Linked DNA regions of Cupriavidus metallidurans CH34. Each later gene encodes a partner of the first gene's protein in a complex. Links are inferred from orthologs where the notes say so. Each region holds a gene or a part of one and is shown in the gene's direction. Other genes may lie near its edges. The genes, in order: dnaN, dinB, RMET_RS09145 and holA.

What was found.
Region 2: the proteins of dnaN (region 1) and dinB are in contact, whole or in part, in a solved structure (PDB 1OK7), measured with the Escherichia coli proteins. The link is inferred for Cupriavidus metallidurans CH34 from one-to-one orthologs.
Region 3: the proteins of dnaN (region 1) and RMET_RS09145 are in contact, whole or in part, in a cryo-EM structure (PDB 8GIZ), measured with the Escherichia coli proteins. The link is inferred for Cupriavidus metallidurans CH34 from one-to-one orthologs.
Region 4: the proteins of dnaN (region 1) and holA are in contact, whole or in part, in a cryo-EM structure (PDB 8GIZ), measured with the Escherichia coli proteins. The link is inferred for Cupriavidus metallidurans CH34 from one-to-one orthologs.

What each region holds. Positions count from the first base shown.
Region 1 is NC_007973.1:939-4,390, forward strand. The notes cover bases 502-3,339. They hold dnaN (DNA polymerase III subunit beta), read left to right. Parts: upstream 502-1,281; coding sequence 1,282-2,397; downstream 2,398-3,339. Other genes in these bases: dnaA (chromosomal replication initiator protein DnaA), read left to right, coding at 502-905; gyrB (DNA topoisomerase (ATP-hydrolyzing) subunit B), read left to right, coding at 2,583-3,339. In the rest of the region: more of dnaA, read left to right, coding at 1-501; more of gyrB, read left to right, coding at 3,340-3,452. UniProt on the Escherichia coli protein: Confers DNA tethering and processivity to DNA polymerases and other proteins. Acts as a clamp, forming a ring around DNA (a reaction catalyzed by the clamp-loading complex) which diffuses in an ATP-independent manner freely and bidirectionally along dsDNA.
Region 2 is NC_007973.1:3,842,544-3,846,065, forward strand. Bases 1-2,908 are described here. They hold dinB (DNA polymerase IV), read left to right. Parts: upstream 1-817; coding sequence 818-1,999; downstream 2,000-2,908. Other genes in these bases: rarD (EamA family transporter RarD), read left to right, coding at 1-702; RMET_RS17810 (MFS transporter), read left to right, coding at 2,060-2,908. Also shown: more of RMET_RS17810, read left to right, coding at 2,909-3,256; RMET_RS17815 (cellulose biosynthesis regulator YedQ), read left to right, coding at 3,401-3,522. UniProt on the Escherichia coli protein: Poorly processive, error-prone DNA polymerase involved in translesion repair and untargeted mutagenesis. Copies undamaged DNA at stalled replication forks, which arise in vivo from mismatched or misaligned primer ends.
Region 3 is NC_007973.1:1,981,629-1,985,090, reverse strand. What follows is about bases 395-3,242. They hold RMET_RS09145 (DNA polymerase III subunit delta'), read left to right. Parts: upstream 395-1,235; coding sequence 1,236-2,249; downstream 2,250-3,242. Other genes in these bases: RMET_RS09135 (TatD family hydrolase), read left to right, coding at 2,931-3,242; RMET_RS09140 (PilZ domain-containing protein), read left to right, coding at 2,355-2,765; tmk (dTMP kinase), read left to right, coding at 547-1,149; mltG (endolytic transglycosylase MltG), read left to right, coding at 395-542. Also shown: more of mltG, read left to right, coding at 1-394; more of RMET_RS09135, read left to right, coding at 3,243-3,462. UniProt on the Escherichia coli protein: Part of the beta sliding clamp loading complex, which hydrolyzes ATP to load the beta clamp onto primed DNA to form the DNA replication pre-initiation complex.
Region 4 is NC_007973.1:3,227,788-3,231,248, reverse strand. The notes cover bases 280-3,126. They hold holA (DNA polymerase III subunit delta), read left to right. Parts: upstream 280-1,091; coding sequence 1,092-2,162; downstream 2,163-3,126. Other genes in these bases: RMET_RS14890 (glutamate-5-semialdehyde dehydrogenase), read left to right, coding at 2,289-3,126; RMET_RS14900 (LPS-assembly lipoprotein LptE), read left to right, coding at 525-1,040; leuS (leucine--tRNA ligase), read left to right, coding at 280-488. In the rest of the region: more of leuS, read left to right, coding at 1-279; more of RMET_RS14890, read left to right, coding at 3,127-3,461. UniProt on the Escherichia coli protein: Part of the beta sliding clamp loading complex, which hydrolyzes ATP to load the beta clamp onto primed DNA to form the DNA replication pre-initiation complex.

The sequences.
Region 1 (3,452 bases):
CGCTCTACCTGTACGGCGGCGTTGGCCTCGGCAAGACTCACCTGATTCACGCGATTGGCAACTTCATGCTGATGGAGAACCCGCGCGCGCGCATCCGGTACATCCATGCGGAGCAGTACGTTTCCGACGTGGTGAAGGCCTACCAGCGCAAGGCGTTCGACGAGTTCAAGCGCTATTACCACTCGCTGGACCTGCTGCTGATCGATGATATTCAGTTCTTCTCCGGCAAGAACCGCACGCAGGAAGAATTCTTCTACGCATTCGAGGCGCTGATCGCCAATCGCGCCCAGGTGATCATCACCAGTGATACCTATCCGAAGGAGATCACCGGCATCGACGACCGGCTGATTTCGCGTTTCGACTCCGGCCTGACTGTGGCGATCGAGCCGCCCGAGCTGGAGATGCGCGTCGCCATTCTGATGAAGAAGGCCGCCGCCGAGAACGTGAGCGTGCCCGAGGAAGTGGCCTTCTTCGTGGCCAAGCACCTGCGGTCGAACGTGCGCGAGCTGGAAGGCGCGCTGCGCAAGATCCTGGCGTTCTCGAACTTCCATGGCAAGGACATCACGATCGATGTCACGCGTGAAGCGCTGAAGGACCTGCTGACCGTGCAGAATCGCCAGATCTCCGTGGAGAACATCCAGAAGACCTGCGCAGATTTCTACAACATCAAGGTCGCGGACATGTATTCCAAGAAGCGGCCCGCCAATATCGCGCGGCCGCGCCAGATCGCGATGTATCTGGCGAAGGAACTGACGCAGAAGAGTCTGCCGGAGATCGGCGAGTTGTTCGGCGGGCGCGATCACACCACGGTGCTTCACGCCGTGCGCAAGATTGCCGAAGAGCGTAGCAAGGACGCGCAGCTCAATCACGAGTTGCACGTGCTGGAACAGACGCTCAAGGGCTGACACACGTGCAGGTTGCGTGCGCCGAATGCGGCGCCGCAGCCTGCCGAAAGCGGCTCATCGACGATTTCGAGAGCCAGCCTTGCCGGGCTGGCATACTACTGGGTGCGCGTCCGACGGCAAGCGGGCGCCGGTAAACTGTTGGATCGCGGGAATCTGGCCTCAGATAAGGCTTTGCGGTGAGTCGGGACGGATTGGCAGAGGTTGGCGGCGGAATGTGGCATTTTGTGCACAATCGGACGCCGTGCCGGGTTCGCCCCGCTTCACCGCAGCGGCTTATCCTTGGTACAATGCGACATTAACTCCTTGATTCCTAAGTGAATTTGGAGTTGTGCGAAACCCTGCGGTCGCTATCGACAAACGACGAAGGATAAATTCAATGCAATTGGTCAAAACCTCGCGAGACAATCTGCTGCGTCCGCTGCAAATCGTGAGCGGCATCGTGGAGCGCCGCCACACCCTCCCGATCCTGGCCAACCTGCTGATTCGCAAGTCCGGCTCGAACGTATCCTTCCTCTCGACCGACATCGAGATCCAGATCACGACCCATGCCGAATGCGGTGTCGGTAGCGACAGCGTGGCGACCACCGTGGCCGCGCGCAAGCTGCTGGACATCCTGCGCGCGATGCCTGACGGCGACGTGGCGCTGTCGCTGAACGACAAGCGCATGACCGTGCAGTCGGGCAAGAGCAGGTTTGCGCTGCAGACGCTGGCCGCGGAAGAATTCCCGACCGTTGCCGAAGCCGCCGAATTCAACGCCAGCGTGAGCCTGCCGCAGAAGACGTTCAAGCATCTGCTGGCGATGGTCCACTTCGCCATGGCGCAGCAGGACATCCGTTACTACCTGAACGGGATGCTGCTGGTGGTCGATGGCAAGAAGGTCATGGCCGTGGCGACCGACGGTCACCGCCTGGCGTACTGCGGCGTGGAGCTCGAGAATGAAGCGACCGGCGTCGGTTCGCGCCAGGAAGTGATCATCCCGCGCAAGACCATCCTGGAACTGCAACGCCTGCTGGAAGACACCGATGATCCCGTGCAGGTGCAACTGGCCGCCAATCAGGTCAAGTTCACCTTCGCCAATATCGAACTGATCAGCAAGCTGGTGGAAGGCAAGTTCCCGGACTTCCAGCGCGTGATCCCGAAGGGCTACAAGAACGCGTTTGCGATCGACCGCGTGCAACTGCAACAGGCGCTGCAACGCACGGCGATTCTGACTACCGACAAGTTCAAGGGCGTGCGTTGCATTCTCGATACGCACGTGCTGAAGATCAGCTCCACCAACGCCGATCAGGAAGAGGCGCAGGAAGAGCTGGAACTCGATTATTCGGGCGATGCGCTCGATATCGGCTTTAACGTGACCTATCTGCTCGATGTGCTCGCCAACCTGAAGAGCGAGCAGGTGCAGGTCAGCCTCGGCGACTCCAATTCGAGCGCGCTGATTACGGTGCCGGAAGACGACAACTTCAAGTATGTCGTCATGCCGATGCGCATTTGATGGCCACCATCAGACGCCATCCAGACCACAATCGGGCACACACCGCAGCAGGGGCCGGATCGAACCGATCCGCCCCTTTTGCCGTTTTTAAGTAACCCGCGAAACGCGGATCTACCGCACCCGCCGCATTTTTGGCGCAGGTTCGGTTTTCCGCTTTTTGCCGTCAGTATCGTGAGTAGAAAGACATGACCGATCAGCAGAAACCGCAGCAGGAAAACTCTTACGGCGCCTCTTCGATCCAGATCCTGGAAGGCCTGGAGGCGGTACGCAAGCGTCCCGGCATGTACATCGGCGATACGTCCGACGGCACCGGCTTGCACCACCTCGTGTTCGAGGTACTCGACAACTCGATCGACGAAGCCCTGGCCGGTTATTGCACCGAGATCCAGGTCACGATCCACAGCGACAACTCGATCTCGATCGTCGACAACGGCCGCGGCATTCCGCCGGCCGTGAAGTTCGACGACAAGCACGAGCCGAAGCGCAGCGCGGCGGAAATCGCCATGACCGAACTGCACGCCGGCGGCAAGTTCAACCAGAACAGCTACAAGGTTTCGGGCGGCCTGCATGGCGTGGGCGTGTCCTGCGTGAACGCGCTGTCGAAGTGGCTGCGCCTGACCGTGCGCCGCGATGGCCAGGTCAACCTGATCGAGTTCGCGAAGGGTGAAGTACAGAACCGCGTTATCGAGACGGTGACCGGCCCGGACGGCCAGCCCGTTGAAGTGTCGCCGATGAAGGTCATCGGTGCGACCGACAAGCGCGGCACCGAAGTGCACTTCCTGGCCGACGAGGAAATCTTCACGAACGTCGAGTTCCACTACGAAGTGCTGTCCAAGCGCATCCGCGAACTCTCGTTCCTGAACAACGGCGTGCATATCAAGCTGGTGGACCAGCGCACGGGCAAGGAAGAGGACTTCGCGTTCTCCGGTGGCGTGAAGGGTTTCGTCGAGTACATCAACCGCTCGAAGACCACGCTGCACCCGAACATTTTCTACGCGAACGCCGAGAAGGATGGCATCAGCGTGGAAGTGGCCATGCAGTGGAACGATGGCTAC
Region 2 (3,522 bases), 3.8 Mb from region 1 along the record:
GGAGCCAGCGCGGCCCTGCTCTGCTGCAACTGGTTCCTTTATATCTGGGCCGTTTCCGCCGATCGGGTGGTCGACGCCAGCCTGGGCTACTTCATCAATCCCCTGTTCAGCGTGCTGCTTGGCGTGTTGCTGCTGCACGAGCGGCTGCGCCCCGTGCAATGGCTATCGATCGCGATTGCCGCGGCCGGGGTGATCTGGCTCACGGTGACGGCTGGGCAGTTGCCGTGGATCGCGCTCGGTTTGGCGGCATCGTTCGGCGGCTATGGACTGTTGCGCAAGACCGGTGCCCTGGGGGCGCTGGAAGGGTTGTCACTGGAAACACTACTGCTGTTTCCGTTTGCCGCCGCCGCGCTCGCCTTTCTGTTTCTGACGGGTCAGGACACCACGCGCGCCGCAGCACCGGGTACGCAGGTGCTGCTGGTGATGGCGGGTCCGATTACCGCCGTGCCGCTGCTGTTCTTCGCGGCAGGCGCACGGCGCATTCCGCTGTCGCTGCTCGGGCTGCTGCAGTACGCCGGCCCGACACTGCAACTGGCGCTCGGCATCTGGCTGTACCACGAGCCGTTTCCGCCGCAAAAGCAGATTGGCTATGCGCTGATCTGGGTATCTCTGGCTATCTACGCTGCTGAAGGCCTGCTTGTCAGCAAACTGCTGCAGCGGAAAATTATTAGCGTTAAGAATGAAGTCAGCGAAAGCACATAAAGATCAATCTATTAAGTAAATAATTTGCGGGAGAGCCAGCTGACAGGCCCTCCGCAAAATCCGGGCGCGGCACTATACTGTACGTTTATACAGTACACGATTTTCCCCTTCGTCCATGTCCTCATCCGCACGGCGCATCGCCCATCTCGACATGGATGCCTTCTATGCGTCCGTCGAACTGTTGCGCTACCCGGATCTGCGCGGCCAGGCCGTCGTGATCGGGGGCGGTCGCAACGCCGTGCCCGAGGACCTGCCCGACGGCACGCGCCGTTATGCGCGTCTGCGCGATTACGCCGGACGCGGCGTCGTGACCACGTCCACCTACGAGGCCCGCGCGCTTGGCGTGTTTTCCGCCATGGGGATGATGAAGGCCGCCAAGCTGGCACCCGACGCGATCCTGTTGCCGACGGACTTCGACGCCTACCGGCGTTACTCCGGGTTGTTCAAGGCTGCAGTCAGATCATTCACCGAACAAATAGAAGACCGGGGAATCGACGAGATATATATCGATCTGACTGATATTGATGGTGAGGCACGCGATGTGGCGGCCCGTATCAAGGCCGCCGTGAACGCCGCCACCGGGCTGACCTGTTCGATCTGCGTGGCGCCAAACAAGCTGTTGGCCAAGATCGGTTCCGAACTCGACAAGCCAGACGGCCTGACGATCCTGACGCCGGCCGATATCCCGACACGAATCTGGCCGCTGGCAGCCCGCAAGGTCAATGGCATCGGCCCCAAGGCGGCGGAGAAGCTGGCGGCTATCGGCATCGAGACCGTGGGGCAACTGGCGGAGGCCGACATCGCGCTGCTGCAGGCCCATTTCGGCCGCAATTACGCAAGCTGGCTGGCCGAAGTGGCGAATGGGCGCGACGAGCGGCAGGTCGTGGTCAGCTCCGAACCCAAGTCGATGAGCCGCGAAACCACGTTCGAGCGTGATCTGCATCCGCGCGGCGATCGTCCGGTACTGTCCGAGCAATTCACCCGGCTTTGCATGCGCGTGGCCGAAGATCTGCGGCGCAAGGGCTACGTGGGGCGCACCGTCGGCATCAAGCTGCGTTTCGACGACTTCCACACCGTTACGCGCGACCTGACGCTGACCGCCCACACCGCGGACGGCGCGACGATCCGGCATGGCGCCACCGAGTGCCTCAAGCGTATCCCGCTGGAACGACGCATCCGGCTGCTCGGCGTACGCGTCAGCGCGCTGATCCCGGCCGCCGATCAGGGCGATGACCCCGCGCCGGTCCAGGAGGAATTGCGCTTCGATGCCGAGCCGGATTCCCCGGTTTTCCGTTGAAGCGGGCTTGAATCCCCTGTGTCATACGGGCCTATCTATGTCCCGGTAGAATCGGCGGCCATGACATCCGCCACCGCCCAACGCGCCGACGCCCCTGCCGCCTGGATCACTCCCCTCCTGGCCACCGCGTGCGGCATGATCGTCGCCAACCTCTACTACGCCCAGCCACTGGTTGGTCCGATCGCGCGGGCGCTCGAGCTTTCTCCCGAGATCGCCGGCCTGATCGTCACGCTGATCCAGATCGGCTATTGCGTGGGCCTGCTGCTGCTGGTGCCCTTGGGCGATATCGTCGAGAACCGCAAGCTTGTACTGGCGCTGATCGCCGGCTGTGCGGTGGCATTGGTCGCGGCAGCGCTGGCTACGCACGCGAGCGTCTTCCTGATCGCTGGCTGCGCGATAGGCCTGTGCTCGGTGGCTGTGCAGGTACTGGTGCCGTTCGCGGCACACCTCGCGCCCGAACATGCGCGCGGCCGGGCCGTCGGCAACGTGACCAGCGGCCTGCTGATGGGCATCATGCTGGCGCGCCCGGTATCGAGCCTGGTGGCGGACCTGTTCGGCTGGCATACGATCTTCGCCGCGTCGGCCGTGGCCATGGTGCTGCTTGGCGTGGTGCTGTCGCGCAAGCTGCCGCAGCGCCAGCCGGCGCCCGGCGTGAACTATGTCGAGATGCTTGGTTCGATGGGGCACCTGTTGCGCACGCAGCCGGTGCTGCGGCGGCGCGCGATGTATCAGGCGAGCATGTTCGGCGTATTCAGCCTGTTCTGGACCACCACGCCGCTGTACCTGGCCGGGCCCGCTTTCCATATGTCCCAGACCGGCATCGCCGTGTTCGCGCTCGTGGGCGTGGCCGGCGCGATTGCCGCGCCGATGGCCGGCCGCTATGCCGATCGTGGCCACAGCCGCCAGATGACTGCCATCGCACTGGCGCTGGGCGCAGGCTCCTTCCTGCTGAGCCGCATCGGCGTCGAAGGTTCGCTCATGTCACTGGCGGCCTTGACCGTCGCGGCCGTCGTGCTCGACTTTGCCGTGTCGGCCAACCTGGTGATCGGGCAGCGCGCGATCTTCTCTTTGTCCGCGGAACATCGCAGCCGCCTGAATGGGCTCTACATGGCCATCTTCTTCGTTGGCGGTGCGATCGGCTCGTCGGTTGGCGCATGGGCCTATGCGCGTGCCGGCTGGCCGCTGGCGAGCTGGATCGGCTTCGCCTTGCCGGCCATCGCCCTGCTCTATTTCCGAACCGAGCCTGCAAGCACCTGACAGCGGTTGAATCAGGCGCAAGACGTTCGTCTCCCGTGCACCAGACGTCGTCGTGTGCTCTACACTGTGCCAGCATATCGGTACCATCATTCCTGAATCCGTCGTCGCAGTACCCGCAAGATGCGGGCTTGCCGGAGACGTCCAATGGCATGGCACAAACTGCTTCCGCGGCCGCGCTGGCTGCCGCGCGCGGCACTGATATATCCGCAGCGCGTGGTGGTGGTGGGATTTGGCCTGGCGATGCTGCTGATGCTTGTCGTGGCGAT
Region 3 (3,462 bases), 2.0 Mb from region 1 along the record:
CGCCGGAAGGGCTGTTCTTTCCCGATACCTATCTGTTCGCGCGCGGCAGCAGCGATATCGAACTCTACAAGCACGCCTATCGCGCCATGCAGCGGCGGCTGAACGAGGCCTGGAACGCACGCGCGCCCGACCTGCCGTACAAGACGCCGTATGAGGCGCTGGTGATGGCATCCATCGTTGAGAAGGAGACGGGGCAGGCGGCGGAGCGCCCGATGATCGCGGCCGTGTTCGTCAACCGTCTGCGCAAGAACATGATGCTGCAGACCGATCCGACCGTGATCTACGGCCTGGGTGAGCAATTCGACGGCAACCTGCGCAAGAGGGATTTGCTGACGGACACCCCGTACAATACGTACACCCGTACGGGCCTGCCGCCGACGCCGATTGCCTTGCCGAGTCTGGCGTCGCTGGCCGCAGCCACGACGCCGGCGCCATCGGACGCCTTGTATTTCGTGGCACGCGGCGACGGCAGCAGCCATTTCTCCAATTCACTACCCGAACACAATCGCGCGGTCGACAAGTACCAGCGCGGCAAACCATAAGGTCATGCGCGGAAAATTCATCACCTTCGAGGGCATCGATGGCGCGGGCAAGAGCACCCATATCGAGTGGGTGGCCGAGCGCCTGCGCGCGCGCGCAAATGTCGTCACTACCCGGGAGCCGGGCGGCACGCCGCTGGGCGAAGACCTGCGCCAGTTGCTGCTGCACCGGAAGATGCATCTTGAAACCGAGGCGCTGCTGATGTTCGCGGCGCGCCGCGAGCACATCGCCGAAGTCATCGAGCCCGCGCTGGCGCGCGGCGACTGGGTCATCTCGGATCGTTTCACCGATGCCACGTTTGCCTATCAGGGCGGTGGCCGCGGGCTGGCGCTCGATCGGCTGGCCACGCTCGAGCAGTGGGTGCAGAGCGGTCTTCAGCCCGACCTGACGCTGCTGTTTGACGTTCCGCTGGAAACCGCGAGCGCACGTCTGGCCGGGGCCCGTGAGCCCGACAAGTTTGAGGCCGAGTCCCGCGCCTTCTTCGAACGCACCCGCACTGAGTATCTGCGCCGTGCGGCGGAAGCGCCACAGCGCTTTCGGGTCATCGACGCAACGCGCTCGATCGACGAGATTCGTGTGGCGCTTGAAGAAATTATTGCAACGCTTTGATTTTTAATGGCTATATCCATGTGGTGATGTCGATGTCATTGACTCCGACAATACATGAGATGGCTGCGCTAACTGATTGAACCTGAATGCTTTATCCCTGGCAACGAGATGACTGGCATCGGCTGACCGCGCTACGCGACCGGCTGCCGCACGCGCTGCTGCTTCACGGCCAGCAAGGCATCGGCAAGCGCGATCTGGCGTTGCACTTCGCGCAGGGCCTGCTTTGCGAAAGCGCGCTGCCCGATGGCCAGCCCTGCAATACCTGCAGCGCCTGCCACTGGTTTGGTCAGGGCAACCATCCCGATTTCACGGTGGTTCGGCCCGAGGCACTGGAAGCCGGCGCTGGAGAGGCCGAAGGCGACGGCGAGAGCGGCAGCAAGAAGAAGGCGCCGAGCAAGATCATCCGCATGGAGCAGGTGCGGGCGCTGATCGAAGCGGTGGGTGTTGGCACGCACCGCGCGGGTTTGCGCGTGGTGGTGGTCTATCCGCTCGACGCGCTGCAGACTGAAGGCGCCAACGCGCTGCTCAAGACGCTCGAGGAGCCGCCGCCGTCCACGGTGTTCCTGCTGGTCACGGATCGTATCGACCGTGTGTTACCGACGATCCTGTCCCGCTGCCGCCAATTCTCGATGACGCGGCCGACCAGCGCGGATGCGCTCGATTGGCTGCGCGGACAGGGGGTGGCCGATGTGGAGGCGCAACTGGCGCTGGCTGGGGGGGCGCCACTGACGGCGCTGCACGCGGCCGAGGCCGAGGAACAGCCCTTGCAGCGCTGGCTGGTCGGCCAGCTCGGTAGCGCGGCTGCGCTGGATGCCCTGGCCGCCGCGGAGCAATTGCAGAAGCTGCCGGTTCCCGCCGTGCTCGGCACCCTGCAACGCTGGACGTACGATCTGCTGGCGCTCTGCCTGGGTACGGGTGCCGCACGTTACTTCCCGAAGGAGCAGACGGCACTGGCCCGCTGCGCCAGCGCAACCGACGCGCATCGGCTGCAGGCGTTCGCCGCGCGGCTGGTCGGACATCGCCGCAATGAGAACCATCCGTTGGCGGCGCGCCTCGTGATGGAGTCGGTGTTGCTCGATTACCGACAATTGTTCCGTTAGCGTGCGTCTCGCGGTAGGAATCGTGCCGCACACGTGGTACAAGTCGAACAAAGCGACTTTCAAATAGCCCGCACAAAGCGGGCAACGCTGCAACAAGGGGTCAAGATGAACACACCAGCCATAGCGGCGCCGACACGACCAGCGGTCGGTCCCGCCACGATTCCCAATCCTGCGACGACCGGCCGCCCGAACGTGTTGTCACTGTCGATCAAGGACCAGGCAGGGCTGTATGCGGCCTATATGCCGTTCCTGGCGCGCGGCGGGATCTTCGTGCCTTCGAACCGGCCGTTCAGGCTTGGGGAGCAGGTATTCCTGGTGCTGTCGCTGCTGGATCGCCCGCAGAAGTATCAGGTGCAAGGTACTGTCGCGTGGATCACGCCGGTCGGCACGCCGATGAAGACGCCCGGCGTGGGGGTGCATCTCCCGGACGACGATATTGGCCGTTCGCTGAAGCGCGCGGTGGAAGAGATTCTTGGCAAGACGATTGAATCCGGGCGACCGACCCAGACCCTGTAGTCCATCTGGAGTTGCTGTCTTGCGCGAAATATTAGTCGCAACTTGTTGTAATTTATGAATGTTTTTGGTTTTGCCGCGGGTATCGTCGTTCGATGCCGGGCCGGTGACCGTGGCGTCGAGCGAGACCTGATGATCGCCCGACGTCGGCTCGATTGAGATATCCCCATGTTTGTTGATTCCCACTGCCATATCGATTTTCCCGAGCTGGCCGAAAGGCTGCCGCAGTTGCTCGAGAACATGCGGACCAATCAGGTGTCGCACGCCCTCTGCATCTCGGTGACGCTCGAGGACTTTCCGCGCGTGCTGGCGCTGGCCGAACAGCATCCGAACCTGTATGCCTCAGTCGGCGTGCATCCTGACTACGAGGAAGGCGCCGAAGAACCGACACTCGAGCGGCTGGTCACGCTGTCGGCGCATCCGCGAGTGGTTGGTACCGGCGAGACCGGGCTGGACTACTACCGTCTCAATGGTCGCAGCATCGCGGAGATGGAGTGGCAGCGTGAGCGGTTCCGCACCCATATCCGCGCGGCCCGCCAGACTGGCAAGCCGCTGATCATCCATACGCGATCCTCGGCGGACGACACGCTGCGGCTGATGCGCGAGGAAAACGCAGGTGAGGTTGGCGGCGTCATGCACTGCTTCACGGAGACCTGGGACATCGCCCGGCAGGCGCTGGACGAAGGCTTCCATATTTCGT
Region 4 (3,461 bases), 3.2 Mb from region 1 along the record:
ATGACGCCGCGCTGCGCCGCGAGATCCACACCGTGCTCAAGCAGGCCAACTACGATTACGAGCGCATCCAGTACAACACCGTGGTGTCCGCCACGATGAAGATGCTGAACGCGCTGGAAGATGCGAAGACCGCTTCGCCGGCCGGGCGCCGTGAAGGCTTCAGCGTGCTGCTGCGCGTGCTGTACCCGGTGGTGCCGCACATCGCCCACGGGCTGTGGCAGGAACTCGGCTACGCCGCTGAGACGGTCGACATTCTCGACGCCGCATGGCCGCAAGTCGACGAAGCCGCGCTGGTGCGCAGCGAGATCGAACTGGTGCTGCAGGTCAACGGCAAGGTGCGTGGCAGCCTGACGGTGCCGGCCGATGCTGACCGCGCCGCGATCGAGGCCACCGCGGCCGCCAGCGAGATCGTGGCCAAGTTCGCCGCCGGTGCCGCACCGAAGAAGATCGTGGTGGTGCCGGGCCGTCTCGTCAACGTCGTGCTCTGAAGCACGCGGACTGGAATCAGCAGACAGGGATAACGAATGGATCGACCGAACATGGGACGCCGCGGTTTCTTCGCCATCGGCGCCGCGGCAGCGGCGGCGGCATTGCTGGGTGGCTGCGGCTTCCATATGCGCGGTAACGCCGATTTTGCGTTCAAGCGGCTCTACATCGGCATTCCCGCGAATTCGCTGATGGGTGCGGATTTGCGCCGCAACATCCGCAATGGCTCGGACACGCAGATCGTTACCGACCCGAAGGAAGCGGACGCACTGCTCGACGTGCTGGCCGATACGCGGGCCAAGTCGATCCTCTCGATTACCACCGAGGGTGTGGTGCGGGAATACCGTCTGACCTACCGCTTTACCTTCCGCCTGCGCGATGCCAGTGGCAAGGAGCTGATCCCACCGTCGACGCTGCTGCTGACGCGCGACCTGACGTACAACGAAGCCAACACGCTGGCCAAGGATTACGAAGAGCAGCAGCTCTATCGCGACATGCAGCGCGATGTTGTGAATCAGCTCATGCGCCGGCTGGCCTCGGTCAAGACGATCTGACGCGCCGGGTATCGGCGCGACTCAGGCCGACACAGGAAACATAGGGCGACAATGCAGCTCAAGCTCGACGGACTCGAGGCACATCTGAGGCAGGCGCAGGCCAAGGGCCTGGCGCCGCTTTACGTCGTTCACGGCGACGAGCACCTGCTGGTGCTGGAGGCGGTAGATCGCCTGCGCCGCGCTGCGCGAGAGGCCGGTTTCTCCGAACGCGACGTGCTGGTGGCCGAACGTGGCTTCCAGTGGGGGCAGGTCATCGAGGCCCAGCAGTCGATGTCGCTGTTCGGCGACCGCAAGATCGTCGAGTTGCGTATTCCATCGGGCAAGCCGGGCAAGGACGGCGGCGAGGCGTTGCGCGCCGTGGCCGCCCAGCCGTCGCCGGATGTGGTGATGCTGGTCACACTGCCGCGCCTGGATTTCGCCACGACGAAATCGGCCTGGTTCCAGGCATTGGAGTCGGCGGGGGTGTCGATCAAGGTCGATGCCGTGGACCGCACGCGGCTGCCCGCCTGGGTGGGCGAACGACTCGGCCTGCAGCAGCAGCGGGTGGAGCCGGGCGAGCCAGGGCGGCGCGCGCTGCAGTTCATCGCCGAAAAGGTCGAGGGCAACCTGCTGGCCGCGCATCAGGAAATCCAGAAGCTCGGCCTGCTTTATCCGCCCGGCGCGCTGACCTTCGACCAGGTTCAGGACGCGGTGCTGAACGTGGCCCGCTACGACGTGTTCAAACTGTCCGAAGCCATGCTCGGCGGCGACGTGCCGCGCCTGGTGCGTATGCTCGAAGGGCTGCGTGGCGAGGGCGAGGCTACGGTGCTGGTGCTGTGGGCGCTGACCGAGGAAATTCGCGTATTATCCAAGGTCCGGCAAGGCTTGGCGGGCGGCAAGCCGGCGGGCGTGCTGATGCGCGAACTGCGCGTCTGGGGCCCGCGCGAGCGGCTCGTACCACAGGCCGCGCAACGGCTGTCGATGCCGCAACTGGAAGCCGCGCTTGCCATGGCCGCGCGGCTGGACCGGCAGGTCAAGGGCCTGTCCGACCTGCCAGGCGCTGGCGGAGCGGCCGGTGCGTTACCAGCCGAGCCATGGGACGGCCTGATGCAGCTTGCGCTGATGATCGCCAGACCCGCATGAGGCCTCCGGGCCCCCGGGGTCCGGACAGGTGACCGGACCACCGAACCAGAACAATCGCCGGCAGCCGCGCCGGCGCATCGACATCGCGGCACTCATAGCAGACCGGGCACAGGCCCGGACACCATCATGACCGAGTTCGATCTCCACGCTTACATGACCCGCGTTGGCCAGCAGGCCCGCGCGGCATCGCGCGCCATGGCGCGCGCTTCCACGGCCGACAAGAACCGTGCGCTGCTGACGATTGCCGCGGCCATCCGCCGCGATGCGGACAAGCTCAAGGCCGTCAACGCCCGCGACGTCGAACGCGCCCGCACCAACGGCCAGGACGCCGCCTTCATTGATCGCCTGACACTGTCGGACAAGGCGATCGCCACGATGGCAGCCGGCCTCGAGCAGATAGCCGCGCTGGCGGACCCGATCGGCGAAATCTCGAACATGAAGTTCCGTCCCACCGGCATTCAGGTGGGCCAGATGCGCGTGCCGCTCGGCGTGATCGGCATCATCTATGAATCGCGTCCGAACGTGACCATCGATGCGGCGGCGCTGTGCCTGAAGTCGGGCAACTCTACGATTTTGCGTGGCGGCTCCGAGGCGATCGAATCGAATACCGCCCTGGCCGCGCTCGTGGCCGAGGGACTGGCCGCGGCGGGGCTGCCCTCCGAAGCCGTGCAGGTGATCGAAACCACGGATCGCGCCGCGGTTGGTCGCCTGATCACGATGACCGAGTATGTCGACGTGATCGTGCCGCGCGGCGGCAAGAGCCTGATCGCCCGCTTGATGGAAGAGGCGCGCGTGCCGATGATCAAGCACCTGGACGGCATCTGCCACGTCTATATCGATGACGACGCCGACCTGGAAAAGGCCGTGCGCGTGTGCGACAACGCCAAGACGCAGCGCTACGCACCGTGCAACACGATGGAAACGCTGCTCGTGTCGCGCGAGATAGCTGCGAAGGCGCTGCCGCCGCTGTGCCGTATCTACCAGGAAAAAGGTGTCGAGTTGCGCGTCTGCCCGGCAACGCGCGCCACGCTGGAAGCCGCCGGCTTCTCGGGCCTGGTCGACGCCACCGAGGAGGACTGGCGTCTCGAGTACCTGGCGCCGGTGCTGGCGATCCGCACGGTGGACGGACTGGACGCCGCCATCGCGCACATCAACACCTACGGGTCGGCGCATACCGATTCGATCATCACCGAGAACTACACCACCGGGATGCGTTTTCTGCGTGAAGTCGATTCGGCCAGCGTGATGATCAATGCCTCGACGCGCTTTGCCGACGGCTTCGAGTACGGCCTCGGCGCG